Regions from separate parts of the Mesorhizobium sp. M0145 genome, predicted to be linked through region 3. Evidence: predicted binding sites of a transcription regulator. Region 3 holds the regulator's gene; each other region holds the start of a gene.

The links. The regulator PhoB, encoded in region 3, activates phosphate uptake and scavenging genes when phosphate is short. The targets are predictions, from matches to a motif close to TGTCATNNANCTGTCAT.
Region 1: NKJ28_RS14895 (PhoX family protein) is a predicted target of PhoB. The motif match lies at 1,788-1,804, and genes of this name have one in related genera.
Region 2: ugpB (sn-glycerol-3-phosphate ABC transporter substrate-binding protein UgpB) is a predicted target of PhoB. The motif match lies at 4,782-4,798, and genes of this name have one in related genera.
Region 4: phnC (phosphonate ABC transporter ATP-binding protein) is a predicted target of PhoB. The motif match lies at 5,008-5,024, and genes of this name have one in related genera.

The regions. Positions count from the first base shown of each region.
Region 1 covers NZ_JAMYTK010000008.1:130,524-137,754, forward strand. Annotated here, with positions in the region: gene NKJ28_RS14875 (SMP-30/gluconolactonase/LRE family protein) at 1-94, shown strand, start outside; partial or broken gene NKJ28_RS14880 (sodium-independent anion transporter) at 131-355, opposite strand; gene NKJ28_RS14885 (phosphatase PAP2 family protein) at 615-1,316, opposite strand; gene NKJ28_RS14890 (hypothetical protein) at 1,331-1,669, opposite strand; gene NKJ28_RS14895 (PhoX family protein) at 1,873-3,864, shown strand; gene NKJ28_RS14900 (GNAT family N-acetyltransferase) at 3,966-4,646, opposite strand; gene NKJ28_RS14905 (MarR family winged helix-turn-helix transcriptional regulator) at 4,643-5,134, opposite strand; gene NKJ28_RS14910 (ABC transporter permease) at 5,286-6,047, opposite strand; gene NKJ28_RS14915 (ABC transporter ATP-binding protein) at 6,062-6,988, opposite strand.
Region 2 covers NZ_JAMYTK010000001.1:624,925-632,155, forward strand. Annotated here, with positions in the region: gene NKJ28_RS03130 (ABC transporter ATP-binding protein) at 1-488, shown strand, start outside; gene ugpC (sn-glycerol-3-phosphate ABC transporter ATP-binding protein UgpC) at 511-1,578, opposite strand; gene ugpE (sn-glycerol-3-phosphate ABC transporter permease UgpE) at 1,586-2,434, opposite strand; gene ugpA (sn-glycerol-3-phosphate ABC transporter permease UgpA) at 2,443-3,327, opposite strand; gene ugpB (sn-glycerol-3-phosphate ABC transporter substrate-binding protein UgpB) at 3,409-4,719, opposite strand; gene NKJ28_RS03155 (bifunctional diguanylate cyclase/phosphodiesterase) at 5,016-7,231, shown strand, end outside.
Region 3 covers NZ_JAMYTK010000001.1:750,817-758,047, reverse strand. Annotated here, with positions in the region: gene pstB (phosphate ABC transporter ATP-binding protein PstB) at 1-778, shown strand, start outside; gene phoU (phosphate signaling complex protein PhoU) at 811-1,518, shown strand; gene phoB (phosphate regulon transcriptional regulator PhoB) at 1,535-2,224, shown strand; gene NKJ28_RS03790 (ROK family protein) at 2,234-3,478, opposite strand; gene xylF (D-xylose ABC transporter substrate-binding protein) at 3,765-4,805, shown strand; gene NKJ28_RS03780 (sugar ABC transporter permease) at 4,948-6,312, shown strand; gene NKJ28_RS03775 (ATP-binding cassette domain-containing protein) at 6,390-7,184, shown strand.
Region 4 covers NZ_JAMYTK010000001.1:441,132-448,362, forward strand. Annotated here, with positions in the region: gene phnH (phosphonate C-P lyase system protein PhnH) at 1-210, shown strand, start outside; gene NKJ28_RS02225 (carbon-phosphorus lyase complex subunit) at 212-1,324, shown strand; gene NKJ28_RS02230 (alpha-D-ribose 1-methylphosphonate 5-phosphate C-P-lyase PhnJ) at 1,590-2,549, shown strand; gene phnK (phosphonate C-P lyase system protein PhnK) at 2,546-3,322, shown strand; gene phnL (phosphonate C-P lyase system protein PhnL) at 3,549-4,256, shown strand; gene NKJ28_RS02245 (DapH/DapD/GlmU-related protein) at 4,253-4,870, shown strand; gene phnC (phosphonate ABC transporter ATP-binding protein) at 5,106-5,954, shown strand; gene phnD (phosphonate ABC transporter substrate-binding protein) at 6,045-6,953, shown strand; gene phnE (phosphonate ABC transporter, permease protein PhnE) at 7,020-7,231, shown strand, end outside.

The DNA.
Region 1 (7,231 bases), on a different contig from region 3:
ACCGGGCAGCGCCGACATCGGCACCGACGGCAAGTCGACAATCTTCGTGCCGCTGATGAACGACGGCGAGATCGCGGCATTGGGCCTCGACTAAGCCAGCCATCGGCTCAGGCGGCGGGCGCGGCTTTCTTCAGCTGCGCCCGCGATCCGTGATCGAGGCGGCATAAGTCACCAGCGGCCGCTTGACGCCGTGGTTGATCAGCATGCGGCGTATCTGCGGCGAAGCGCCTGATATAATGAAGCGAACGCCGGCGCGGCTCGCCTTGTGGGCCGCACCCTCGATGACATTGGCCGCCGTTGAATCGAAGAACGGCACCGCCGAACAGTCGAGGATGAAGTTCCTGCGCTGGCGCGGTCGGCGACGTCTTCCTGCACCAAGGATTGATGGTCTGCCTCCAAACATGCAGCACTCTTTGCCAGCCGATGCGCTGTCATGCTACAAACCTCGGCATCGTTTGGCGGGACATCCACTGCGATCCCGATTTCACAGGCACGACTTCAAAAGGATGAGCGGGTGAAGATATTCAAAGCGTTGGCGACCTCGACAGCCTTGCTGTCGATGGTTTTCCTGCTGGCAGGCTGCGGTCATGGCCTGATCAACAGGCTGATTTGAGTCAGGTGCCGTCGGCCCGCCCAAGCCATCGCTGCAGGAACCGTGCCGCAAGCCAGCACAGCATCGCCCAGGCAAAGCCGGCGCACCAGCCGGCCAATACGTCGGACGGCCAGTGGACGCCGAGATAGATGCGGCTGATGCCGACCACCACCGTCGTCAGCACCGCCAGCCCGAGTACATAGATCTTCGTTGTCCGCCCGGGCAAAAACCGCGCCGCCATGCTGCCCAGCGTCAAATATGTCACCGCCGACAGCATGGCGTGGCCGCTCGGAAACGAAAGCGATGCCACATCGGCGAGATGCGAGACCAGATCAGGGCGCGGCCGGTCGATGTCGAATTTCAGCACGCTTGACAGGAGCTGGCCGCCCGCTACCGCGACGAACATGAGAAGCGCCGCGCCTGGCCTGCGGATAAGGAGCAGGTAGACGATCATTGCTGCCGTGATCACCACCAGTACGCTGGCGCTGCCGAGGCTGGTGATGTCGCGCATCGCCCCTTCCAGCCACGCCGGTCCGATCGGATTGTCGGGCTGCCCGGCCTTGCGGAAGGCAAGCAGGATTTCGGTGTCGAAGGCATGCGGCGTGGTGGCCCGCGCCAGCTCCATCAGCTCCTCGAACCCCCACAGCCCGCCGGCAATGACCAGCCCGGCCAGCAGAACCGGGAACTCCAGCCAGTTGCGCAGTCTGCTTGCAATCTTCTTCATCGGCCCGATCGCAGTTACAGCCTTTGCAGATAGGGCCCGAGCGTGATCAGCGCCACAGCTGCGATGGCAAGCACGATGCCGGTTGCCTGTAAGGCATTGACGCGCTCGCCGAAGAAGACCAGCGCCACCACATTCACCGACACCAGCTGGATCACCGCCGACAGGCTGAACGACACCGACATGCCGAATTCACGGATCAGCCTCAGCATGATCAGATTGCCCAGCGAATAGAGCGCCAACGTCAGCACAATCTTGCCGAGGCTCGGCGCCAGCCCCCACTGTTTTGCGGCCATCGCCGCCAGCAGGAAGATTACCGTCGAAACGCAGAGCTGCCCAAGTCCCCAGAAACTCACTTTTGTTCTCTCCCGATGTGTCCCTACGCGCCTGCCGCAGCTCTTGTTTCCGAAGCGCCGGTCGCGGTCAAGCGGGCCCGATGTTGGACACGAAATCGCAGATGGTAATTAGCCGGCATGTCATCAAACTGTGACCTGCCGGCGATACCGGATTGGCCAGGCAACACGCTCCAGCAATCCATCCAGCCAGAGGCAGGCCCACTATGACCGAACATCGCTCCCCTGACGCCCATTTCCGCACCAGCGTGCTCGAGGAAAATGATGGGCCAGGAGCCAATCCCACCAACAACCGCACCATGGGTGAGATCATCGCCGCGCGGTTCTCGCGCCGGGGCTTCCTCAAGGGCTCGCTTGCCGTCTCGGCCATAGCCGCTACCGTCAGCCCGCTGGCGCTGATCACCGCCGACAATGCCCGCGCCGCCGAAGGCTCCGCCTTCGCTTTTGACGAGCTCGAGGCCGGCATCGACGACAAGCATCACGTCGCACCCGGCTATGACGCCGATGTACTGCTGCGCTGGGGCGATCCGCTGTTCGCCGATTCGCCGGAATTCGATCCGACAAAACAGTCGGCGGAAGCCCAGGCCAGACAATTCGGCTACAACAACGACTATGTCGGCTATATCCCGATCGACGGCTCGGCCGAGCACGGCCTGCTGGTGGTCAACCACGAATACACCAATCCGCACCTGATGTTTCCGGGCCTCGTCACCATCGTCGACGGCAAGGCCAAGCAGGCGCCCCTCAGCAAGGAACAAGTCGACGTCGAGATGACGGCGCATGGCGGCACTATCGTCGAGATACGCAAGGTATCAGGCAAATGGCAGGTCGTTCGCGACGGCAAGCTCAACCGCCGCATCACCTCCAACACCGAGATCGCGCTCTCCGGCCCGGTCGCCGGCCACGACCGCGTCAAGACCAGCGCCGATCCGACCGGCACGAAGATCATCGGCACCATCAACAATTGCGCCGGCGGCGTCACGCCATGGGGCACCTATGTCATGGCCGAGGAGAACATCCACGGCTATTTCTCGGGCGAGCTGCCGCAGGGGCATAAGGAAGCCGCCAATTACAAGCGCCTCGGCATTCCCGAAGGTGCCTATGAATGGGCAGCGCATTACGACCGTTTCGACATCGGCAAGGAGCCGAACGAGCCGAACCGCTTCGGCTGGATCGTCGAGGTCGACGTCCAGGATCCGACTTCGGCGCCGAGGAAGCGCACCGCGATGGGGCGCTTCAAGCATGAGGGCGCCGAATCAATCGTCGCCAAGGATGGCCGTGTCGTCTTCTATCTCGGCGACGACGAGCGCTTCGACTATGTCTATAAGTTCGTCACCACAGGCAAGTTCGATCCGGACGACCGCGCCGCCAACATGGATTTGCTCGACGACGGCACCTTGCATGTCGCCAAGTTTGCCGACGACGGTTCGGTCGAGTGGCTGCCGATCGTCTTCGGCCAAGGGCCGCTGACGGCGGAGAACGGCTTTGCCAGCCAGGCCGACGTGCTGATCGAGACGCGCCGCGCCGCCGACCTGCTCGGCGCCACCAAGATGGACCGTCCGGAAGACATCCAGCCCAATGCCACCAACGGCAGGGTCTATGTCATGCTGACCAACAATTCGAAGCGCAAGGCCGACCAGGTCGACGCCGCCAACCCGCGTGCCGAAAATGCCTTTGGCCACATCATCGAGATCGTCGAGGACGGCGGTGATTTCACCGCGACAAAGGGCAGGTGGGAAATCCTGCTGAAATGCGGCGATCCCGCTGTGGCCGACGTCGGCGCCACCTTCTCGACCGCAACCACCGCCAATGGCTGGTTCGGCATGCCGGATAATTGCGCGGTCGATTCGGCCGGCCGCCTCTGGGTCGCCACCGACGGCCAAGGCCCGAAAGCCACCGGCCGCACCGATGGTCTGTGGGCTGTCGATACGGAGGGGACGGCACGGGCGACATCAAAGCTGTTCTTCCGCGTGCCGATCGGCGCCGAAATGTGCGGTCCCCTGTTTGCGCCGGACGACCAGACCGCCTTCGTTGCCGTCCAGCATCCGGGCGACGGCGGCGAGGACTGGGAGGCTTTCGGCCGTCCGTCCTACTATGAGGATTTGTCGACGCGCTGGCCCGACTTCAAGCCGGACATGCCGGTGCGCCCGGCGGTCGTTGCCATCACCAGGCAAGGCGGCGGCAAGATCGCGGTCTGACACGCAGCAAGGTCTTGCAGTCTCAAGGAAGGATTTCGGCCATACGAAATCCTTCCTTCCGATACGGGATGCATCCATGCTGCGCATCAGGCGCCGACTAATCATTCGCTGCGCTGAACCACGGCGACATTCATTGTGCTTCGCAACCTGAAGCCGATGGACTCGTATAACGCTATGGCCGCGGCGTTGCTGGCATAGGCGTGGAGATAGGGAACTTCGCCGCGCGCCACTATCCGGTTTGCCACGAATAGGGACAGCAGCTTGCCCAGGCCACCGCCGCGAAATTCCGGATGTGAGCACACCCCGCTGAGTTCGGTATAGCCAGGTTGCTTCATGCGCTCGCCGGCCATTGCCGCAAGCCTGCCCTCGATTTTCACACCCCAAAAATCGCCCAGGCTCAAGGCTTCGAGCGTGAATGGGCCAGGCTTGGTGAGCAATGCCAGGGCGAGCATCTCAGCAGCATCGTCTCGGGTCAGACGATGCACGCGCGGGTCGGAGACGATCTGCAATGGCTGCTCGGCGATCATCTGAACCCCGGCTGCGGTCGAAGTCGCGGAAAGCCCGGTGGGCAGAGCAATCGCGTCCGCTTGAAGCAGGATCACACTCTCGCCCGGGGAGACAAGCTTTTCGAGCGCCCGCAGGCTTTCCGGGTCGTCCGCGCCAGTGGCGGCGAAAGGGACGATCGACGGCCGATATCGCATGGCGAGGTTGTCACCCTCCGCGACGGCCCGATGTCGCGTCTGAAGCGCGCTCCAGATAGGGCGGTCGAGCAGATGTCTCATTGCGCGGCACCCTCAGGCTTATTTACACGACGGTCGAGAGGGGCAGCGGCGAGGCCGTCCTCGATGGCAGCCAGCTGCTCAAGAAGTGGCCCCGAAAAACCTGCGCACAAATCCGCGACCACGTTCTCGATGCAAGGCCAGACGTCGCGCTTTGCGACATCGACCAGCCGCCGGCCGTCCCGAGTAAGCGAGACGATCCTGCGCCGCTGGTCATCGGTCGACGGACTGACCTCGAGCAGTCCCAATCCGGCCAGAAGCGAGACGCTTCGCGTTACGCCTGGCTGCGCGATGCCAAGGGATTGCGCCAGTTCCCCGACCGACAGCGGACCCAGTCTGTCGAGCGCGGCCAGCAGCGGGTATTGGCTCGCCTGAACCGGGACATCCAGCCTGTCGAGCAGGCGCTGCGCCTCCGCTTGCAGTTGCTCGCCTATACGCTTCAGCCTGCTGCCCAGGCACAGGAAGCCAAGCGATCGTATGACGTCTTCCATAGGTCAATTCATCCCATGAACATGTATATAACAATGCATGAAAAGCAAGATCGAGGCATTCAAGCGCGGGTTCCAGGCATCGGGCGTATGTCGCCTTCGGCAAGGAAAGGTCGATCGATAAGGCTGCTTCGCCTGGACGAGGCCCGTTCGATCAGTTGCGCAGCCGGTAGCCGGTCCTGAAGATCCAGGCGACGATCGCTATGCAGATGAGCAGGAAGACCACCGTCATGCCGAGGCTGACGCCGACCGAAACGTCGGACTTGCCGTAGAAGCTCCAGCGGAACCCACTGACCAGGTAGACCACCGGGTTGAACAGCGTCACCGTGCGCCAGATGCCGGGCAGCATGTTGATCGAATAGAAGCTGCCGCCGAGGAAGGTCAGCGGCGTGATGATCAGCAGCGGCACCAGCTGCAGCTGCTCGAAGCTCTTCGCCCAGATGCCGATGATAAAGCCGAACAGGCTGAAGGTCACCGCCGTCAGCACCAGGAAGGCGAGCATCCAGAACGGATGCTCGATCGTCAGCGGCACGAACAGCGAGGCCGTCGCCAGGATGATCAGGCCAAGCACGATCGACTTTGTCGCCGCGCCCCCGACATAGGCGATGACGATCTCCAGATAGGACACCGGCGCGGACAGCAATTCGTAGATCGAGCCGACGAATTTCGGAAAATAGATGGCGAAGGAGGCGTTGGAGATCGATTGCGTCAGCAGCGACAGCATGATCAGCCCCGGTACGATGAAGGCGCCGTAGCTGATGCCGTCGATCTCGGTGATGCGCGAGCCGATGGCCGAACCGAAGACGACGAAATAGAGCGACGTCGAAATGACCGGCGAAACGATGCTCTGCAGCACAGTGCGAAGGGCGCGCGCCATCTCCACCCGATAGATCGCCCATACCGCATGAAGATTCATGGCCGCGCGCGGGTTCATGCCGGTTTCCTCACCAGATTGACGAAGATCTCCTCGAGCGAGCTGTTTTCCGTATCGATGTCGCGGAACTGGATGCCGGCCGCCTCGAGCTCGCGGATCAGCGAGGCGACGCCCGGCCGTTCGCTCTGGTTGTCATAAGTATAGGTCAGCTGTCCGCCATCCGGCGAAAGCTCCAGCGCGTAGTGCGAAAAAGCATCGGGAACGGTGGCCAGGGGACTGCGCAGTTCCAGCACAAGCCGTTTGCGGCCAAGCTTGCGCATCAGCTCGGCCTTGTCCTCCACCAGCACGATCTCGCCGCGGTTGATGACGCCGACGCGGTCGGCCATCGCCTCGGCTTCTTCGATGTAATGCGTGGTCAGGATGATGGTGACGCCGTCTTCGCGCAGCCGGCGCACCATCGCCCACATGTCCTGGCGCAGCTCGACATCGACGCCTGCCGTCGGTTCGTCGAGGAACAGGATGCGCGGCTCGTGCGACAGCGCCTTGGCAATCATCAGCCGGCGCTTCATGCCGCCGGACAGCGTGATCGCCTTGGCGTCCTTCTTGTCCCAGAGCGACAGGTCGCGCAGCACCTTTTCGACGAACGCCCTGTCCGCCGGCTTGCCGAACAGGCCGCGGCTGTAGTTAACCGTCGCCCACACGCTCTCGAAGGCGTCGATGGTCAGTTCCTGCGGCACCAGCCCGATCAGACTGCGCGCGGCGCGGTAGTCGCGGTTGATGTCATGGCCGTCGACGGTGACGGAACCCGACGAGCGGTTGACGATGCCGCAGACGATCGAGATCAGCGTTGTCTTGCCGGCGCCATTCGGCCCGAGCAGCGCAAAGATCTCGCCGCGCACGATGTCGAGATTGATCTCCTTCAGCGCCTTGAAGCCGGTGGCGTAGGTCTTGGTGACCCCGGAAATCGAGATGATCGGCTGCATGGCTGAAAACGACTGCTTGAAACAGAGTTGTTGATTTAATCCGCTGAATGTCGGTTCGCAAATCCGGATGTCAATGGCGCTCCTGACAGTTCTGGACCATCGAGGTCGCCGGAATAGGCAACACCTGCCCGGTCGTCCAGCCAAATTCCACGTAAAAGCAGATTAACCGCACTGCGGCGTTCCGCCTCGCGGCGGGACGCCGCTTTGACCGTCCGGTGCATCAAGTCTATCCTTCAACAAACA
Region 2 (7,231 bases), 130 kb from region 3:
CGCTGTCATTCGCCAGCCAGGTCGCGGTGATGCGCGACGGCAAATTCTCGCAGGTCGGCACGCCGCGCGAGCTCTATTTCAAGCCGAAGGACAGGATGGTCGCCGAGTTCCTTGGCGACGCCATCGTCCTGCCGGCAAGGATCGCCGATGGCTTCGCCATCTCGCCGCTCGGCCGCATCGCTGTCGACAGCTCGGAGCGGCGCGACGTCGCCCGCATCATGCTGCGGCCGGAGCAGGTGTTGCTGAAACGCACATCGCGTGAAGGCATGTCCGGCACGCCGGACATGCTGTTCGGCGAGGTGACGGAATCGGAGTTCGCCGGCTCGATGTGCACCATCGCGGTGCGTCTGTTGAACAGCCCCGATCCGCCCGACGCCGCCGCCATCGGCAATACGCCGTTGATCCTGCGCAAGCCGGGCATGGACGCGCCGGCGATCGGCGAGATCGTCCGGCTGACCGTGTCGGGCAAGGCGCATGTGTTTGCCTGAACGGTTCTGCGCAAGGCCGACTTCAATCGACCCGTTTGCCTGCCTGATCGAACCAATGCAGCTTTTCGGACCTAGCCACGACGCGCAATTGGTCGCCTGGCTTGGCGCTGGCGCGGCCTGAGACGCGCACCACGATGCGGCTGCCGGCTGCCACGCAATGGAGAAAGCTTTCGGCACCGACCGGTTCGACCGCTTCCACTGTTGCCGGCAGCGCGAGCGCGCCGGCCGGCGCCTCTGCCGCGAAGGTGATGTCGGCGTCCTCCGGACGAAAGCCTAGTGTCACTGCCTTGCCCTGTCGAGGCGCCAAGCCAATCACAGTACCGTCCGCCAATACCGAGCTTGGGGAGGCCCCTGTGAGCGCCAGCAGATTCATCGGCGGTGCGCCTATGAACGAAGCGACGAAGGTCGAGGCCGGTTTCTCGTACACATCAAGCGGCGCGCCGGTCTGCTCGACCAGGCCGGCGTTCATGACGACGAGGATGTCGGCCAGCGTCATCGCCTCAAGCTGGTCGTGCGTGACATAAACCGAGGTGACGCCAAGCGAGCGCTGCAGATTCTTGATCTCGATGCGCATCTGCCCGCGCAATTTCGCATCGAGGTTGGACAGCGGTTCGTCGAACAGGAAGACCTTCGGGTTGCGCACGATGGCGCGACCCATGGCGACGCGCTGGCGCTGACCGCCGGAAAGCTCGCGCGGGCGCCGGTCGAGCAGCGCCGAAAGCTCCAGCACCTTGGCAGTCGAGCGTACCCTGCTGTCGATCTCGTCATTCGGCGTGCCGCGGTTGCGCAGGCCATAGGCCATGTTGTCATAGACCTTCATATGTGGGTAGAGCGCGTAGTTCTGGAACACCATGGCGATGTCGCGCTCGGTCGGGCCAATGGCGTTGACCACCTTGCCGTCGATGGCGACTGTACCGGCAGAAATCGTCTCCAGCCCGGCGATCATCCTCAGCAGCGTAGACTTGCCGCAGCCGGAGGGGCCGACCAGCACGCAAAGCTCCTTGTCGGGAATGGCGATGGAAACGCCCTTCACGGCCTCGACGCCGCTGGGATAGATTTTCCTGACATCCTTCAGATCCACGGTCGCCATCGGCTTCTCACTTTTCGGATTCGACCAGACCGCGCACGAACCAGCGTTGCATCAGCACGACCACCAGGATCGGCGGCACGATGGCCAGCATTGCCGTGACCATCACCAGGTGCCATTGGGTGTCGGCATCGGCGAAGGAAACCATCTTTCTCAGCGCGATGACGATGGTGTTCATGTCGTTGCTGTTGGTGACGAGCAGCGGCCAAAGATACTGCGTCCAGCCATAGATGAAGAGGATCACGAACAGCGCGGCGATGTTTGTCCGCGACAGCGGCACCAGAATATCGAAAAAGAAGCGCCATGGCCCGGCACCGTCGACACGCGCCGCCTCGACCAATTCGCCCGGTATGGTCATGAAGAACTGGCGAAACAGCAGCGTTGCGGTGGCCGAGGCGATCAGCGGGACGATCAGGCCGGCATAGGTGTCGATCATGCCGAGATCGACCATCACCTTGTAGGTCGGCAGGATGCGCACCTCGACTGGAAGCATCAAGGTGATGAAGATCAGCCAGAAGAAGGTCATGCGCAGCGGAAAGCGAAAGAACACAATCGCGTAGGCCGACAGGATCGAGATGAAGATCTTTCCCACCGCAACGCCGAGCGCCATGATCGTGGTGTTGAGGAGCAGCCTGCCGACGCTGACCCCGCCGATACGACCGATGCCGCCGAACAGCGCCTCGCTGTAATTGTTCCATAGCTGGTCGCCGGGCAAGAGCGGCAGGGGCGGCCTGAGGATCGTTTGCAGCGTGTGCGTCGAGGCAACGAAGGTGTAGTAGATCGGAAAAGCCACGATCAATATGCCGAGGATGAGCACGGCATGGGCGATGAAGGTGCGGAGCGGGGACTGGCCGATCATCGCTGCCCTCAGCCGTAATGGACTTTGCGTTCCACATAGCGGAACTGGATCGCTGTGAGCGCAATGACGATGGCCATCAGGATGACCGACTGCGCCGCCGAATCGCCCAGGATCAGATTGACGAAGCCGTCATTGTAGACCTTGTAGACCAGCGTCTCGGTCGTCTTGCCCGGCCCGCCGCCGGTGACGGCATGAACGATGCCGAACGTGTCGAACAGGGCATAGACGGTGTTGACGACCAGCAGGAAAAAGGTTGTCGGCGCAAGCAGCGGGAAGACGATGGTCCAGAAGCGCTTGGTTTCGCCGGCGCCGTCCATGGCCGCCGCTTCGATCAGCGTTTTCGGCACCGCCTGCAGGCCGGCGACGAAGAACAGGAAGTTGTAGCTGATCTGCTTCCAGGCAGCAGCCGACACCAGCAGGATCATGGCGTGGGTGCCGTTGAGCAGCGGGTCCCATACGATGCCGAGGCTTCTCAGCAAATAGGCCAACGAGCCGATCGAGGGATTGAACAGGAAAAGCCAAAGCATGCCGGCAATCGCCGGCGCCACGGCGTAAGGCCATATCAACAGTGTGCGGTAGAGGCCTTTGCCGCGCACGGCCTTCTCGGCCATGACCGCGAGCAGCAGGGCCACAACCATGGCAACGATCGCGGTCGCAAGAGAGAACACTACGGTGACCTTGATCGAGTTGAGGTAGGCCGGATCGGCCAGCACCTTCCGGAAATTGGCAAACCAGACGAACCTGCTCTTCAGCCCGAACGGGTCTTGCCTGAGCATCGACTGGTAAAGCGCCTGACCGGCCGGCCAGTAGAAGAAAACCAGGGTGATGGCGAGTTGTGGCGCCACCAGCAGGTAGGGCAGGATCTTGTTGGGAAAGACGACGCGTGGAGACAGGCTGATTTCCCTCGCTATCCAGGTGTCGCCCACGCGAGCCCGCGTGGGCGATATTCCAACCGACTAACCGAGATAATCCCGTCAGTTCTCCAGCGCTTCCTTGATCGCCGCGTTGCCGCGCGCAACCGCATTGTCGAGCGCCTGCTGAGCGGTTTGCTGGCCAGCCAGCATCTTCTCCAACTCCTCATTCTGGATATCACGCACCTGCGGCAGATTCGGCAGGCGCACGCCCTTCGAGTTGTCGGTCGGCGCCTTGCCTGTCATCTGCAGGATGGGTGTCTCGCGGCCGGGGTTTTTGTCATAGAAGCCTGATTTCTTAGTCGCCTCGTATGCCGCAAGCGTCACTGGCAAATATCCCGACTTCTGGTGCAGATATTCCTGCACATCGGTCTTGGACAGATAGGCAAAGAAAGCCGCGACGCCCTTGTATTCCTCGTCCGACTTGTTGCCGAACACCCACAGGCTGGCACCACCCGGCGTCGTGTTCTGTGGTGCGCCCTTGGCGTCGGTATCATAGGGAAGCTGGCCGATGCCATAGTTCATGCCGGACTTGACGATATCGCCGAGGCCGCCCGACGATTCGGTGAAGATGCCGCATTCGCCGGCGAGGAATATCTGCTTGGCTTCGGAGGTGCGTCCGCCATATTTGAACGTGCCGTCCTTGGCCAGGTCAGCTAGCGCCTGGAAGTGGTTGACGAAAATCGGCGCATTGATCTTGAGTTCGACATCACCTCCAGCCAGGCCATTCTGCTGGGTGGCCCAAGGCACGTCATTCCACGCCGCGAAATTCTCCAGGTGGATCCAGGTCAGCCAGGTCGAGGTATAGCCGCAAGGGGCGGCGCCGCTCGTCTTGATCTTCTTGGCAGCTTCCCACACCTCGTTCCACGTCTTGGGCGGATTGTTCACGTCGAGGCCTGCCTTCTGGAAGATGTCCTTGTTGTAGTAGAGGATCGGCGAGGAAGAGTTGTAGGGGAACGATAGCATGGTGCCGTCCGGCTTCGAATAATAGCCGACGATGCCGGGCAGATACTGGCTCTTGTCGAAAGTCATCCCGGCGCCGGTCATCACATCGGCCACCGGCTTTATCGCACCCTCGGCCGCCATCATCACGCCGGTGCCGACGTCGAACACCTGGAGGATATCGGGCGCTTGCCCGGCACGAAAGGCAGCGATGCCGGCATTCAGCGTCTCCGGATAGGTGCCCTTGAACACCGGAACGAGCTCATAGTCGCTCTGGCTGGCGTTGAAATCCTTGGAGATCTTGGCGACGACCTCGGCGTTGGCGCCGGTCATGGCGTGCCACCAGCTGATCTGCGTGACGGCGAAGGCGGAGGTGGTGGAAAGCAGGGTCACGGTGGCGGCGATACCGGCCGCAAAGCCGAAGAACTTCATGTTTCATCTCCCGTTTGTCATTGGCGAAAGGGGCACTTCCGCAAAGCCAATATGTGGCGCTGATGACAATCGGACAACGGTTTTATTGCGGATCAATGAACATCATTCCTTCCTAAAGTGCACTCGCTACCGAAACCGGGCGCCAGAAATCACATCACCGTCTTTTCGGCGCAGCGGCGTCGGGTTTCCCCCGAAAAGACCCGCCTCGTGGCCCGCGGGTTAACCATTCGTTAAAATCTCCAAGAGCTAATCAGTCACACCTCCCCTGTTAGTTTTGGCAGACCGAGTGAACCAGGATGCTGAGGGTCTATAATTGTATTGTAAGTCAGCACGATCCGAGACTGGTTGCGCTTGCCGCACTCGTCTGTGGAATTTCTTGCTTCTCAGCGGTTAATCTCCTTAAGCATGTCGGCCGATCGACCGAGCGAAACCGGCTTGTCTGGCTGATGATCGCCGCAGCCTCGACCGGGTTCGGCATATGGGCGACGCATTTCATCGCCATGACCGCGTTTACGCCGCGAATACCGAACGCATACAATCCGGGATTATCCGCCTTTTCGCTTGCCGCCGCCGTTATCATGACCGCGCTTGGGATGTGGGTCGCCACCTTGCGCCGCGGCATCGACCATTTCCTCGTCGGTGGCGCCATTCTGGGCGGCGCCATCGCGACGATGCACTACATCGGCATGGCAGCTTTCGAGGTCGAAGGCCGGGTCGTATGGAACCTGCTCCTTGTCGCGATATCGCTTCTGGCCGGCGTGACCCTCGCGGCACTGGCGCTCCTTGTCGTCTTGCGCCGTCCGTCAGCGCTCGCGACTTTCGGCGGCGCCGCGCTTTTGACGCTGGCGATTTGCAGCTTGCATTTCATCGCGATGGCTGCGGTGTCGATCATTCCGGATTCCTCGATTGAAATATCCGAACATTCCATCGAGCCCATTTCCCAGGCCTTTGCCGCAGCGGTCGCCAGCCTGATAATCCTTGTACTATCGGGTGCCGCGCTGTGGATCGACCTGCGCTTTCGCCGCCAGAAGCTCGAGGCCGATCGCATGCACGATCTCGCCAATGCGGCGGTGGAAGGTCTGATCGTTTGCGATGGCACCCGCATTGTCAGCGCCAATGACAGTATGGCGAAGCTGACCGGAACAGCGACAGCCACCCTGAACACGATGCAATTCGGCGAGCTTTTCGACGGACAGAGCGCAGCCGATATGTCCGGCTTCGGCGAACAGGCGCAGGAAGCGAAGTTAAGGGGCAGCGACGGGGCGAGAATTCCTGTCGAGCTGATCGCCAGGAAAATCACCTACTGCGGCAGGCCTCATACGGTGCTTGCCGTTCGCGACATCCGTGAGCGCAAGAAGGCAGAACAAGAGATCCTCCGCCTCGCGCATTTCGATCCGCTTACCGGGCTTGCCAATCGGCGGAGCTTTTCTTCCCGGCTGGAAGCAGAATTCGCCTCGATGGATCGTGGCGGCAAGGATGGACATCTGGCGCTCCTGCTGCTTGACCTTGACCGGTTCAAGCAAGTCAACGACCTCTATGGCCACGGGGCCGGCGATGCTATGCTGCAGAAGCTGGCGCACTGCATTTCCGGCATCCCGCGCCACGGACAGATGCTCGCGCGTCTCGGCGGCGATGAATTTGCCATCATAGCTCCGAACCTCCCCGACCCCCTGGCCGCAGGCCGGATAGCCGAGGACTTGCTGGCGGCGATCCGGGAGGAAAACAGGGTTTCGGTCGGCTCCGGCCTCGTCTCGGCCAGCATCGGCATCGCCTTCTTTCCGCTGGATGCCGAAGACCAGGCCGGCCTGATCAGCCATGCCGACACGGCACTCCATCGCGCCAAAACCGAAGGCAGGGACACTTATCGGTTTTTCGAGACAGCCATGGGCACCGCGGCCCGCGACAAGCGCGTGATGGAGCATGAATTGCGCCAGGCGATCGCCCGCAAGGAGTTCCACCTCGTCTATCAGCCGCAGAAGGAGATCCGCGGCGGCAGGATGATCGGCTTCGAAGCCCTGGTCCGTTGGCAGCACCCTGAGCGGGGTGACATTTCTCCGGCCGTTTTCATCCCCGTGGCCGAGGACAGTGGCGCTATCGCGCAGATCGGCGACTGGGTGCTGACGACGGCTTGTAACGATGCTGTTCGCTGGACAAACCCGCTGATGGTCGCCGTCAACGTCTCCGCCGTGCAACTTCACAATCCGAACTTCAGCCGCAAGGTGCACGACGCATTGACGAGATCCGGCCTGGCCCCCGGCAGGCTCGAACTGGAGATCACCGAAACGGCCCTGGTGAAGGACATGCCGCGCGCGCTGGCAACCTTGAGGCAGGTCAAGGCGCTTGGCGTGCATGTGGCGATGGACGATTTTGGCACCGGCTATTCTTCGCTGTCCAACCTCAGCGCCTTTCCCTTCGACAAGATCAAGATCGACGGGTCGTTCATCAAATCGGTCGACAAGAACGCCCAGTTCGCGGCGATCGTTCGCGCCGTGCTGGGGCTTGGACGCGGTCT
Region 3 (7,231 bases):
GACGATGGCCGAAACGGTAGCCGAGAAGACGAAGATCGAGGTCAAGAACCTCAACTTCTACTACGGCCAGAGCAAGGCGCTGAAGGACATCAGCCTGTCGCTGCCCGAGCGCAGCGTCACGGCCTTCATCGGCCCTTCGGGTTGCGGGAAATCGACGCTGCTGCGTGTGTTCAACCGCATCTATGAGCTCTACCCAAAACAGACGGCCGAGGGCCAGGTGCTGCTCGACGGCAAGAACATTCTCGACCGGTCGCAGGATCTCAACCTCCTCAGGACCAAGATCGGCATGGTGTTCCAGAAGCCGACGCCGTTCCCGATGTCGATCTACGAGAACATCGCCTTCGGCGTCAGGCTCTACGAGAACCTCGGCAAGTCCGAGATGGACGGCCGCGTCGAACAGGCGTTGAAGCGCGCCGCGCTGTGGAGCGAGGTCAAGGACAAGCTCAACGCCAGCGGCTTGAGCCTGTCCGGCGGCCAGCAGCAGCGGCTCTGTATCGCCCGCACCGTGGCGGTGAAGCCGGAAGTCATTCTGCTCGACGAACCGGCTTCGGCGCTCGACCCGCTGTCGACTGCCAAGATCGAGGAACTGATCGACGAATTGCAAGCCGACTACACGATCGTCATCGTCACCCACAACATGCAGCAGGCGGCGCGCGTGTCGCGCCAGACCGCCTTCATGTATCTGGGTGAACTGGTCGAGTTCGACCGGACCGAGAAGATCTTCACGTCGCCCCGCGAGAAGCGCACGCAGGACTACATCACTGGCCGCTTCGGCTGAGCCATTCCGATCATGCATTTGAGGACAGGATCATGGGCGAACACACAGTCGCTTCTTTCGACGAGGATCTCGAGCAGATCAGCAAGCTGATCCGCGACATGGCCGACCTCGCCGGTTCGATGGTCGGCGGGGCGACCAAGGCCCTGTTGAATTCCGACAACGTGCTGGCGCAACGCGTCGTTTCCGACGACGCCATCATGGATGCGCGTCAACGCGAACTGGACGACCGCGCCATCACCCTGATCGCCAAACGCCAGCCGATGGCCCACGATCTTCGCCATGTGGTCGGAGCGATCCGCATGGCGGGCGACCTCGAACGCATCGGCGACCTTGCCAAGAATATCGCCAAGCGCGTGAGTGCGGTCGGCCTCAGCGCCACGCCGCGGGACCTGTCGCATTCCATCGACGCGATGGCGCAGCTGGTTCTCATCCAGGTGCAGGGTGTCATCGAGGAATATGCTGCAGGCGATGCGGCCGCGTTGGCCAAGCTGCGTGCCGCCGACGAGCGCATCGACGTCAAATACACGTCCGTGTTCCGCGAGCTCTTGACCTACATGATGGAAGATCCGCGCAACATCACCGCTTGCACGCACCTGCTGTTCTGCGCCAAGAATCTGGAGCGGATCGGCGACCATGTCACCAACATCGCCGAAAATGCGTATTATGTGCTGACCGGCGAGCAATTGCCGGTCAATCGTCCGAAGCAGGACGAAACGACAATGTCCGCACCGGTGACATGATGGGGGTGCCCAGCCGATGATCGCACCACGCATAATGGTGGTGGAGGACGAGGAGCCGTTGGGTGTGCTGCTCCGCTACAATCTCGAATCCGAAGGCTACCAGGTCGAGGTGGTGACACGCGGCGACGAAGCCGAGATCCGTTTGCAGGAGAATGTGCCCGACCTTTTGGTGCTCGACTGGATGATACCAGCGGTTTCCGGCATCGAGCTCTGTCGTCGGTTGCGGGTGCGCCCCGAAACCGAGCGGCTGCCGATCATCATGCTGACCGCGCGCGGCGAGGAGAGCGACCGGGTGCGCGGTCTTTCGACCGGCGCCGACGACTATCTGGTCAAACCGTTTTCGACACCGGAATTCATGGCCAGGGTCAAGGCGCTGCTGCGGCGCGCCAAGCCGGAAGTGCTGTCCAGCGTGCTGAAGGTCGGCGACATCGTGCTCGATCGCGAATCGCACAGGGTCTATCGCAAGAAGAGCGAAATCAGGCTCGGGCCGACCGAATTCCGGCTGCTCGAGTTCATGATGCGGCATCCGGGCCGTGTCTTCTCGCGCAGCCAGTTACTCGATAATGTCTGGGGCGAGACAATCTACATCGACGAACGCACCGTCGACGTGCATGTCGGGCGGCTGCGCAAAGCCGTCAACAACGGCCGGATGCCGGATGTCATCCGCACCATCCGCGGTGCCGGCTATGCGATCAGGGAAGATTGACCCGCCTGGTCAGGCTACGTTCTTTCTGACGCTGGGCCTCATTTGCGCGCCCGGCGCGAAAATCTCCTGGTCGACGAAGCTTAACGCCCGCATCGCGCAGCCTTCGCGGATCAGCGGCAATTCGTTCGGCTCTGTATCGAAGGAGATCGAGCCTGAATGCTGGCCGCCGGCGGTCTGGGCGATTGCCTTCCGCAAGGCCGGCTCGATCAGATCGAAGGCGGCGGCACTGGCGCCGACCATCGCGACCGGTGCCGGATCGATCAGCGCGAACAGCGAGCCGAGACCGAAACCCAGCGCTTCGCCGGCCTTGCGGTAGGCCTCGCGTTCCGGCCCATCTTTCTCGCGCGCCTGGGCCGCCAGTGCTCGCATGTCGGCGTCGCTGACGTCGGCGACCGGTTCGCTGTCTTCGCTCATCTGCCTGGCGTTGCGCCAGATGGCGTAGTTGCCGGCATAGGCCTCGATGCAGCCGCGCCGCCCGCAACGGCAGAGCGCGCCGCCCGGACGATGGATCATGTGGCCAAATTCGCCGCCCGAGGAATGCGTCCCGGTGAACAGTTCGCCCTTCAGCACCAGCCCCATGCCGATGCCATGCGAAAGCAGGATGGCGATGAAGTCGTCGCGATAGCGATCCGGATTGCGCCAGCGCAAAGCCACCGCCATCATGTTGCAGTCGTTCTCCACCGTTGCCGGGATGCCGAATTCGTCCTCCAGCATGTCGGCAAAGGCGATGTCGGTCTGCGGCGTGATCGGCGACCACAGCATGGCGCGTGCAGGGGAGTCGGTAATGCCCTGAATCGCCAGGGCGATGCGGGCGACACTGCGGACGTCAAGGTCTGGATCCTGCAGCCGGCGCCGGACGATGGCCATGCATTCACGGATCAGCTCGTCGCGCGGCATGGTCAGCGTGTCCAGCCGGCGCTGTTCCTCGGCGACCACCTGTCCCGTATAGTCGATAATGGCGGCCGACAGGAAATTCAGCGACAACACCACGGTCAGCACCGCCGCCGCTTCCGGGTTGAGGGCGAGGCCGACCTGCGGACGACCGCGTTTCAACGAAACGGGCTCGCTTGCCTTGCTCTCGGCGAGGATGCCTTCCCGTATCAGGTCGGAAGAGATCGCCGATATGGTCGAATGACTGAGGCCGGTGGTAGCTGCGATCTCAGTACGCGATGGCTGGCCGGCCCGGCGCACCGCCGAGATCACCATCGCCCGGTTGCGCCGGCGCAAATCGTCATGGCGGATTCCGACCGACATTGTTTTGCTTTCCTCCCGGTTGCCGCGGCCGCTCATGAACCGGAAGCCGTCGGTAATGTCCGACAAATAGTGTCGGATGCAGGCAAATAGTGTCAGATGCAGGTGGCGCTGTCATCGTTTATTCCGACGCTCGAAAAAACTCGCAGAGTCATCAAAATCCATCAGAATCGATGTTGACAGCAGCCGGAGATCGGGCCAGTATTTTTTCGAGGCTCGAAAAAATTAGAGCTTCTAAGCTGGTCTTTGAGCCAATTGGTCACGCCGTACGCGGCGCAGGGAGGATATGATGAAGAAATTCACGACCGCCATTCTGGCGGGTGTCGCCATGACGCTGGCGCTGGCGTCGGTGGCGCAGGCTAAAGACAAGGTCATCGGCGTTTCCTGGTCGAACTTCCAGGAAGAGCGCTGGAAGACCGACGAGGCCGCAATGAAGGCGGCCATCGAGGCCGCAGGCGACAAGTATATTTCCGCCGACGCACAGTCCAACCCCGGCAAGCAGCTCACCGACGTCGAGAGCCTGATCTCGCAGGGCGCCAACGCACTGATCATCCTGGCGCAGGACGCCTCGGCCATCGGGCCGGCCGTGCAAAAGGCACTGGACGAAGGCATCCCGGTCGTCGGCTATGACCGGCTGATCGAGAACAAGGACGTGTTCTATCTGACCTTCGACAACAAGGAAGTCGGCCGCATGCAGGCCCGCGAAGTCTTCAAGGTGAAGCCGGAAGGCAACTACGTCTTCATCAAGGGTTCGGGTTCCGATCCGAATGCCGATTTCCTGTTTGCCGGTTCGATGGAGGTGCTGAAGGAGGCCATCGACGGCGGCAAGATCAAGAATGTCGGCGAGGCCTATACGGACGGCTGGCTGCCGGCCAACGCTCAGAAGAACATGGAACAGTTCCTGACCGCCAACGACAACAAGGTCGATGCCGTAGTCGCCGCTAATGACGGCACTGCCGGCGGCGTCGTCGCCGCGCTGACGGCGCAAGGGCTGGCCGGATCGGTTCCGGTTTCGGGCCAGGACGGCGACCACGCCGCGCTGAACCGCATCGCGCTCGGCACACAGACCGTGTCGGTGTGGAAGGATGCGCGCGAGCTCGGCAAGAATGCCGCCGAGATCGCCTCGCAACTGGCCGACGGCAAGCAGATGACCGACATTGCCGGCGTGAAGGATTTCACCACGCCCGGCGGCAATACCGTCAAGTCGCTGTTCCTGACCCCGGTCGCCATCACCAAGGACAACCTCAACGTCGTCATCGACGCCGGCTGGATCAAGAAAGAAGAGGTCTGCGCCGGCGTGACGGCTAGCGCTGTTGCAGTCTGCAACTGAGCCGACGTTTCCGAGAAGTCCGAACGCCGCGGCCGCTCGCCGCGGCGTTTTTTCAACAAGAGTTGTTTTTCCGCTTCCGGCGGATAACTTCTAGGCTGCTTCCGGCATCCGCGGCAGACGGCAACCCGGCGGGAGAAACATCATGACCGACACGACGCCCAACACGCCGGTAGACAGCACGGCAGACCGGGCACGGGAATCCGAGCTCGGCATCGTTGCCCGATTTCTCAAGGCAACCGAACTCGACACGCGCATGCTCGGCATGATCGGCGCGCTGCTGGTCATCTGGGTCGGCCTGCATGTCATTTCCAGCGTACGGCTCGGCGTCAATCCGTTCGACTTCGACAGCCGGACCTTCCTGACGCCACGCAATCTCTGGAACCTGTCGGTGCAGACTTCCGCCGTGGCCATAATGGCCGCCGGAATGGTGCTGGTTATCGTCATGCGCAATATCGACCTGTCGGTCGGTTCCGCCGAAGGCCTGATCGGCGTGGTCATGGGTTTTGCGCAGGTGCATTTCCTGGTGCGAATGGTCGGTCTGCAATTAGGCAACCCCTGGATCTGGATCCTGGCACTGGCCATCGGCCTGGCGCTTGGCCTTCTGATCGGAGCGTTCCAGGGATACATCATCGCTTATCTCGAGGTGCCGGCCTTCATCGTGACGCTGGGCGGCCTTCTGGTCTGGCGGGGTGCCGCATGGTGGGTCGCCAGTGGGCAGACGATTGCGCCGCTGGATGCCACTTTCCAGCTGATGGGCGGCGGACCGACGGGTTCGATCGGTGCGCGATGGAGCTGGATCGTCGGAATTGTCGCGTGCCTGGCGGTTGTGTTCATGCTGCTCAACGGGCGGGTGCAGCGCAAGCGGTTCCGCTTCCCGTTACGCCCGATCTGGGCCGAGACGTTCCTCGGAGCCGTCACTTGCCTTGTCATCATGGGCGCCATATGGCTTGCCAATTCCTATCCTTGGCCGGTCGGCATCGTGAACAGATATGCGGCGGCCAACAATATAACCGTTCCCGAAGGCGGGCTGTTCATCGCCCATGGCATCGCCATACCCGTGCTGATGGCTGTAGCCGTAGGGCTGATCATGACCTTCATCGCCAAGCGTACCCGTTTCGGCCGCTATGTCTTCGCCATCGGCGGCAATCCGGAAGCAGCCAACCTTGCCGGTATCAACACGCGCTGGGTGACCATGAAGGTGTTCATGATCATGGGCGTGCTGGCGACGATCGCCGCAGCGATCTCGTCAGCCAGGCAGAACTCGTCGACCAATGCGCTGGGCACGCTGGACGAGCTCCTGGTCATCGCGGCGGCGGTGATCGGCGGCACGTCGCTCGCCGGCGGCTCCGGCACAGTGCTCGGCGCAATGCTCGGCGCGCTTTTGATGCAGTCGCTGCAGTCCGGCATGGTGCTGCTCGGCATCGATTCGCCGCTGCAGAGCATCGTTGTCGGAGCCGTGCTGGTGGTCGCGGTGTGGCTCGATACCGTCTATCGCAAACGGGTCTGAGCATGATCCCGCAAGGTGGAAACCGGTTTTCGTACAACTTGATGCTCAAGCAGGATCTATAGGGAGGAAGGACGAGCATGGCAGACAAAACCGCTCCCACGCCGCTGATCGACATGCGCAACATCTCCATCGCTTTCGGCGGCATTCGCGCCGTCGACGATGCCTCTGTCGACCTTTTCCCGGGCGAGGTGATGGCTTTGCTCGGTCACAACGGTGCCGGCAAATCGACGTTGATAAAAATCCTGTCCGGCGCCTACAAGCGCGATGCGGGCCAGATTTTCGTCAACGGCGAGGAGGCTTCGATCTCCAATCCCCGCGACGCCAAGAAGTACGGCATCGAGACGATCTACCAGACGCTGGCGCTGGCCGACAATGTCGATGCGGCCGCCAACCTGTTTCTCGGCCGCGAGCTGATGACCGGCTGGGGTACGCTCGACGACGTCGCCATGGAGGCCGAGGCGCGCAAGGTGATGGGCAGGCTCAATCCGCGTTTCCAACGCTTCAAGGAGCCGGTGGTAAAGCTTTCGGGCGGCCAGCGGCAGTCGGTGGCGATCGCCCGCGCCATCCTGTTCAATGCTCGCATCCTGATCATGGACGAGCCGACGGCGGCACTCGGGCCGCAAGAGACGGCGCAGGTCGGCGAACTGGTCAGGCAGCTCAAGGCCGACGGCATCGGCATCTTCCTGATCAGCCATGATATTCACGACGTGTTCGAGCTTGCCGACCGTGTCTGCGTCATGAAGAACGGTCGGGTTGTCGGAACGGCGCGCACGACCGACGTCACCCAGGACGAGGTGCTCGGCATGATCATCCTCGGCAAGTGCCCACCCGGCGCCATTCCGGGGCCGGGCGCGCTGAAGATCGCCGCATGAACGAGAATTAGCCGGCTAATCACAAGTCGCCAAAATGTGCCAGCCGT
Region 4 (7,231 bases), 310 kb from region 3:
GATCTCATCTCCGGCGCTGCGCTGGTGCTCGAAGGCCCGGGCATCGAGAAGACGGCGACGATCGCGCCGGCGCAAATGCCGCGCCATTTCGTCGAGCAATGGAAGCAGAACAACCAGCGTTTTCCGCGTGGCGTCGATATCATTCTCGCCACGTTCGACGCAATTGCCTGCCTGCCGCGCACGACGCGCATCAAGATCATGGAGGTGTAGCATGTATGTGGCGGTAAAGGGTGGCGAGACGGCCATTCGCAATGCTCACAAATTGCTCGCCGACCGCCGGCGCGGCGACCGTTCGGTGCCGGCACTTCGTCTAGACCAGATCGTCGAGCAGCTGGCGCTCGGCGTCGACCGGGTGATGAGCGAAGGTTCGCTCTACGACAGGGAACTGGCGGCATTGGCGATCGTCCAGGCGCGCGGCGACATTATCGAGGCGATCTTCCTGGTTCGCGCCTATCGCACCACGCTGCCGCGTTTCGGCTACACCAGGGCGATCGACACCGGCACGATGCTGGTCGAGCGGCGGGTGTCGGCGACCTACAAGGACCTGCCCGGCGGCCAGTTGCTCGGCCCGACTTTCGACTACACCCACCGGCTGCTCGATCCCGAACTTGCCGCCGGCGGCGATGTCGCCGAGCCGGAGCAGCGTGCAGGCGAGGCGGAAGCCATGCCGCGCGTCTCGGCCATCCTCGCCCGCGAAGGCCTGATCGAGCCCGACGGCGACATGCCTGGGGATCATGTCCCCGGCGACATCACCCGCGAGCCGCTCGAATTCCCGATGGCGCGCGACATCCGCCTGCAGGCGCTGTCGCGCGGCGACGAGGGGTTTCTGCTGGCGCTCGGCTATTCCACCCAGCGCGGCTACGCGCGCAACCATCCCTTCGTCGGCGAGGTTCGCATCGGCGAGGTCGAACTGGAACTGGACGTGCCGGAACTGCCCTTTGCCGTGCCGCTCGGCAGCATCCGCGTCACCGAATGCCAGATGGTCAACCAGTTCAAGGGCTCGGCCAAGGCGCCGCCGCAATTCACCCGCGGCTACGGCCTCGTCTTCGGCCAGAGCGAGCGCAAGGCGATGGCCATGGCACTATGCGACCGCGCGCTGCGCGCCTCGGAGTTGGGTGAGGATGTCATCGCCGCCGCCCAGGACGAGGAGTTCGTCATCTCGCATTCCGACAATGTCCAGGCGACCGGCTTCGTCGAGCATCTGAAGCTGCCGCATTATGTCGACTTCCAGGCCGAGCTCGACCTCGTGCGCCGCATGCGCACCGAGCACGACGCCCGCGAAAATTCCGGCAGGGGCGAAGAGAAGAGGCAGGCAGCGGAATGACTTCAGTTAGCTCCACCACCGTGACCTCCCCCGTCTGGGGAATGGCCTCCGGATCCGCCGTAACCGCTACTGCCGCCAATGGTCTCGCCTTGCGCGCCTTCCCTCGGCTCAGGAAGAACCATTCTTCGAAGCACAAAGGCAACCACCCCGACGAACACCAGCAACAGGATCCCGAGGCGCATCCATCCGGTCGGGGTCATCGGAGCCCAGCCCCTTTTCCGTGTCTTGGAACTCAATTCGGTAGCACAGAGCGGAAGCGATCGCCATGACCGACATCGCCACCTACAACTTCGCCTATCTTGACGAACAGACCAAGCGGATGATCCGTCGGGCGATCCTCAAGGGCATCGCCATTCCTGGCTATCAGGTGCCGTTCGCCTCGCGCGAAATGCCGATGCCCTATGGTTGGGGCACCGGCGGCGTCCAGGTCACCGCTTCGATCATCGGCCCGGACGATGTGCTGAAGGTCATCGACCAGGGCGCCGACGACACCACCAATGCGGTTTCGATCCGCGCCTTCTTCAAGAAAGTGGCCAATGTCGCGGTCACCACCGAGACGGCCAAGGCGACCATCATCCAGACCCGCCACCGCATACCTGAATATCCGCTCAGTGCTGGCCAGGTGCTGGTCTACCAGGTGCCGATCCCCGAGCCGCTGCGCTTCCTCGAGCCGCGCGAAACGGAAACGCGCAAAATGCATGCGCTGGAGGAATACGGCCTCATGCATGTCAAGCTCTACGAGGACATCGCCAGGCACGGCCGCATCGCCACCACCTATGCCTATCCGGTCAAGGTCGAGGGCCGCTATGTGATGGATCCCTCGCCGACGCCGAAATTCGACAATCCGAAGATGCACCGTTCGCCGGCTCTGCAATTGTTCGGCGCCGGCCGCGAAAAGCGCATCTATGCGCTGCCGCCGTTCACCGATGTGGTCAGCCTCGATTTCGAGGACCATCCGTTCGAGGTGCAGACCTTCGACCAGCCCTGCGCGCTGTGCGCGGCCGAGAACGTCTATCTCGACGAGGTCATCCTCGACGACCATGGCGGCCACATGTTCGTCTGCTCCGATACCGATTATTGCGAGAAGCGGCGCAACGCCCCTACCTCCCCCTTGTGGGGAGGTCGCGCCGAAGGCGCGGGTGGGGGTACTGCCACCGCCTCACCCCCCACCCCGGCGCTACGCGCCGACCCTCCCCACGAGGGGGAGGGTAAGGAGAAGCAATGACCGACGAACCGCTGCTGCGCGTTTCGGCGCTGTCCAAATTCTACGGCTCGCGCGTCGGCTGCGAGAACGTCACTTTTGACCTGTGGCCGGGCGAAGTGCTGGCGGTGGTCGGCGAATCCGGTTCCGGCAAGACGACTTTGCTCAACTGCCTGTCAACTCGACTGCTGCCCAGCTCCGGCACCGCCAGCTACCGGATGCGCGACGGCCAGTTTCGCGAACTCTACCGCATGAGCGAGGCCGAGCGCCGCTTCCTGATGCGCACCGATTGGGGTTTTGTCCATCAGAACCCGGCCGACGGGTTGCGCATGACGGTGTCGGCCGGCGCCAATGTCGGCGAGCGGCTGATGGCGGTCGGCGACCGTCACTATGGCAGGATCCGCGCAACGGCGCTCGACTGGTTGTCTCGTGTCGAGATCGACGAAGACCGCATCGACGACGAGCCGCGCGCCTTTTCCGGAGGCATGCGCCAGCGCCTGCAGATCGCCCGCAACCTCGTCACCGGGCCGCGGCTGGTGTTCATGGACGAGCCGACCGGCGGCCTCGACGTCTCGGTGCAGGCGCGCCTGCTCGATCTGTTGCGCGGCCTGGTCACCGATCTCGGCCTGGCCGCCATCGTCGTCACCCACGATCTCGCCGTGGCGCGGCTGTTGTCGCAGCGCATGATGGTGATGAAGGACGGCCGCGTCGTCGAAAGCGGCCTCACCGACCGCGTCCTCGACGATCCGCGCGCGCCTTATACCCAGTTGCTTGTCTCCTCGATTCTGCAGGTGTGACGATGATTGCTCCGGCGTACCCCCCTCTGGCCTGCCGGCCATCTCCCCCTCAAGGGGGGAGATCAGCAGCTTTTATGGCCCGCCCGTTCTGCGACACAGGAGAATGGCGAAACCGAATGCGACTGCCAATCTCCCCCCTTGAGGGGGAGATGGCAAGTTTTGGCAAAGAGGGCAGGCCAGAGGGGGGTGTTGGCCCGCAGACGAATGACGATTGGAGAACCCTCTGATGGCAACCCCGCTCGTTGTCTCCGATGTCGCGAAGAGCTTCACCATGCATCTGCGCGACGGCATCAAACTGCCGGTGGTCGCCGGTGTCTCGTTCGCGATCAGGGCCGGCGAATGCGCCGTGCTCGGCGGCCCGTCCGGCGCCGGCAAGAGCTCGATCCTGAAAATGCTCTACGGAAATTATGCCGCCGATGAAGGCCAGATCATCGTCCAGCACGAGGGCGGGCTCATCGATCTCGCCTCGGCCAGCCCGCGCACCGTGCTTGCCGTGCGCCGGCTTACCATCGGCTATGTCAGCCAGTTCCTGCGCACCGTGCCGCGTGTCTCTGCGCTCGATGTCGTGGCCGAACCGCTGGTCGAGCGCGGCGAGGAGCGCGAGGTCGCGCACGGCAAGGCACGCGCCTTGCTGGCGCAGCTCAACCTGCCGGAGAAGCTCTGGGCGCTGCCGCCGGCGACGTTCTCCGGCGGTGAACAGCAGCGCGTCAACATCGCGCGCGGCTTCATCACCGAGCACCCGATCCTGCTGCTCGACGAGCCGACCGCTTCGCTCGACGCCAGGAACCGCGATGTGGTGATTTCCCTGATCGCCGCCAAGAAGGCAGCGGGGGTCGCTTTGCTCGGCATCTTCCACGATCACGACGTGCGTGAGGCGGTCGCCGATCGCGTCATCGACGTGACCGCCTTCGCCGCCGGGAAAATCGCCGCATGACCAGGAAACTGTCGGAGGCGCCGCTGATCCACGAGACGGCGGAAGTCGAGAACTCGACGCTTGGCCGCTGGACCGAGATCGCCGAGCGCTGCCGGGTTGCCGAAAGCACGCTCGGCGACTATTCCTACATGATGCAGGACTGCGGCGTCTGGTGCGCAACGATCGGCAAATTCGCCAACATCGCCGCAAGCGTGCGCATCAACGCTACCAACCATCCGACCTGGCGGCCGACGCTGCACCATTTCACCTATCGCGCCTCGGATTATTGGGACGACGCCGAGCACGAGAGCGAATTCTTCGCCAAGCGCCGCGCCAAACGCGTCACCATCGGCCACGACACCTGGCTCGGCCACGGCTCGACCATCCTGCCGGGCGTCACCGTCGGCGATGGCGCGGCGGTCGGTGCCGGTGCGGTGGTGTCGAAGGACGTCGCGCCCTACACCATCGTCGCCGGCGTACCGGCCAAGCCGATCCGCGAACGCTTCGACCGCCGCACCGCGGAGCGCTACCAGGCGCTCGCCTGGTGGGACTGGGACCACGCAAGGCTGCGCGCCGCGCTCGACGATTTTCGGGAATTGTCGGCGGAGGCGTTTCTGGAGAAATATGGCGGCTGAGGGTCGTGAAATGGTGAATGGTGAATGTGAATGGGGGCAGCGGACAGGTTTCGAGGCTCAGGGAAGCCGTTCTTATCACCATTCACCATTCGAGCTTCTCGCGCCGAGTTGATCCCGCCCCGCTCCAGGCTGTGGGCAGTAACAAAACTGACATCGTTCCGACACCGCAGGTTCATGCGGCTGCGCTAGCCAGGGTAAACAGACCTTCAATTGCGATTGGACTGGAGCCTGCACCATGTCAGCTACGCTCGAAATCCGCGGCGTCACCCGCCGGTTCGGCAAGAACACCGCCGTCAGCAATGTTCACATCGCGATTCCGCAAGGCCAGATGGTCGGCATCATTGGCCGCTCCGGCGCCGGCAAATCGACGTTGCTGCGCATGATTAACCGCCTCATCGATCCCAGCCAGGGATCCATCCTGTTCAACGGCGTCGAGGTCTCCGGGTTGCGCGGCTCGCCGCTCCGGCGATGGCAGCGCGACTGCGCCATGATCTTCCAGCAGTTCAATCTCGTGCCGCGCCTCGATGTGCTGACCAATGTGCTGCTCGGCCGGCTCAACCACCGCTCGACGCTGTCCAACCTATTTGGCATGTTCTCCCGCGGTGAATGCGCCGAGGCGGTTGCAGCCCTCGAGCGCCTCGACATCGCCCGCACCGCCCTGCAGCCGGCCGGCACCCTTTCCGGCGGCCAGCAGCAGCGCGTTGCGATTGCGCGCGCCATGATGCAGCAGCCGAAGGTGTTGCTGGCGGATGAGCCGATTGCCTCGCTCGATCCGCTCAACGCCAAGGTGGTGATGGATTCGCTGCAGGACATCAATTTGCGCGAGGGCATCACCGTCATCACAAATCTGCATACGCTGGATACGGCCCGCACCTACTGCAACCGCATCATCGGCATGGCCGCCGGCAAGGTCGTCTTCGACGGCCCGCCCGAAGCCCTCAACCGCGAGGCCGTGCGCATGGTCTACGGCGCCGACAGCAATGGCGGCGAAATCTCCGAGGCCATCACCTCCACCAGTGTCGCCATCAAACAGAAAATCGCTGCATCCGCCGGACCGCTCGAGCCCGCATTCCCGGGATATTGAGAACGGCCTGATCGCCCGCCCGCGTCAAAGGCACCTGTCAAAAAATTCGAACGCTACCGGCGCGAGGCCGGGACCAACAGGAGAGAGATAATGTTCAGGAAGATGGTTTTTGGCGCCGTTTCATTGCTCGCCATCGCGGCAAGCGCCGCTCACGCCCAGGATATCAAGGAATTCCGCATCGGCATCCTTGGCGGTGAAAACGAAGCGGACCGGCTGCGCAACTTTCAGTGCCTCGCCGATCACCTGAAGTCCGAATTCGGCTTCGAGAAGGTCTCGCTGTTCCCGGCCGCCGACTATGACGGCGTTATCCAGGGCCTGCTCGGCGGCACGCTCGATTTCGCAGAGCTTGGCGCGTCGGGCTATGCCAGCGTCTACCTCAAGGATCCGAACGCCGTGACCCCGATCCTCACCACCCAGCAGACCGACGGCGCGACCGGCTATTATTCGATCGGCCTTGCGCTGAAGTCGTCCGGCATCACCGACATCAAGTCGGCCAAGAGCAAGAAGCTCGGCTATGCCGACCCGGATTCGACCTCCGGCTACCTGATCCCGCTGACCCAGATCCCGAAGGACACCGGCGCTTCGAACGAAACCTTCTTCGCCTCGACCCAGTTCAATGGCGGCCACGAGAACAACCTTCTCGCGGTTCGCGACGGCAAGGTCGATGTTGCGGTTGACGATTCCTCGGGCATCGGCGACTTCAAGAACGGCTACACCTCCGGCACCTTCCACAAGGAAGTCGCCAAGGGCGCCGTGGACCCCAACGATTTCGTCGAAGTCTGGCGCTCCGGCTTGATCCCGAACGGCCCGCTGGTCGTGCGCACCGCGCTCGGCGGCGGTATGAGCGCCAAGCTCGCCAACTTCTTCACCAGCCTGCCGGCCAAGGACAAGCCTTGCTTCGAGGCCATCGAAGGCGGCGATTTCACCGGCTATGTTCCGGTGAAGCCGGACTTCTACAGCGTCATCGTCGAAGCCCGCAAAGCCGCGATCGGCGGCTGACGACAATTGCGGAAAGGGCGGCGTCCTCCAGCGCCGCCCTTTTTGCGTGTCCGCTCGCGACCCCGTATGACCTTCGCCGCTACAATTCGTTCAGACGCGGTCCGGCAGGCAGCAGACGCCTGGCGACGCCAGACGTCCTTGCGCCGGTTCTACACGGCGCTCGGCATCGGCTCACTGCTTGTCGCCATGTGCACAGCCATGTGGTTTGCCGACGAGGCCAATGCCGGACATTTCTTCGATCGGCTGCCGCACATACTGGATTTCCTTAGTTGGCTTGT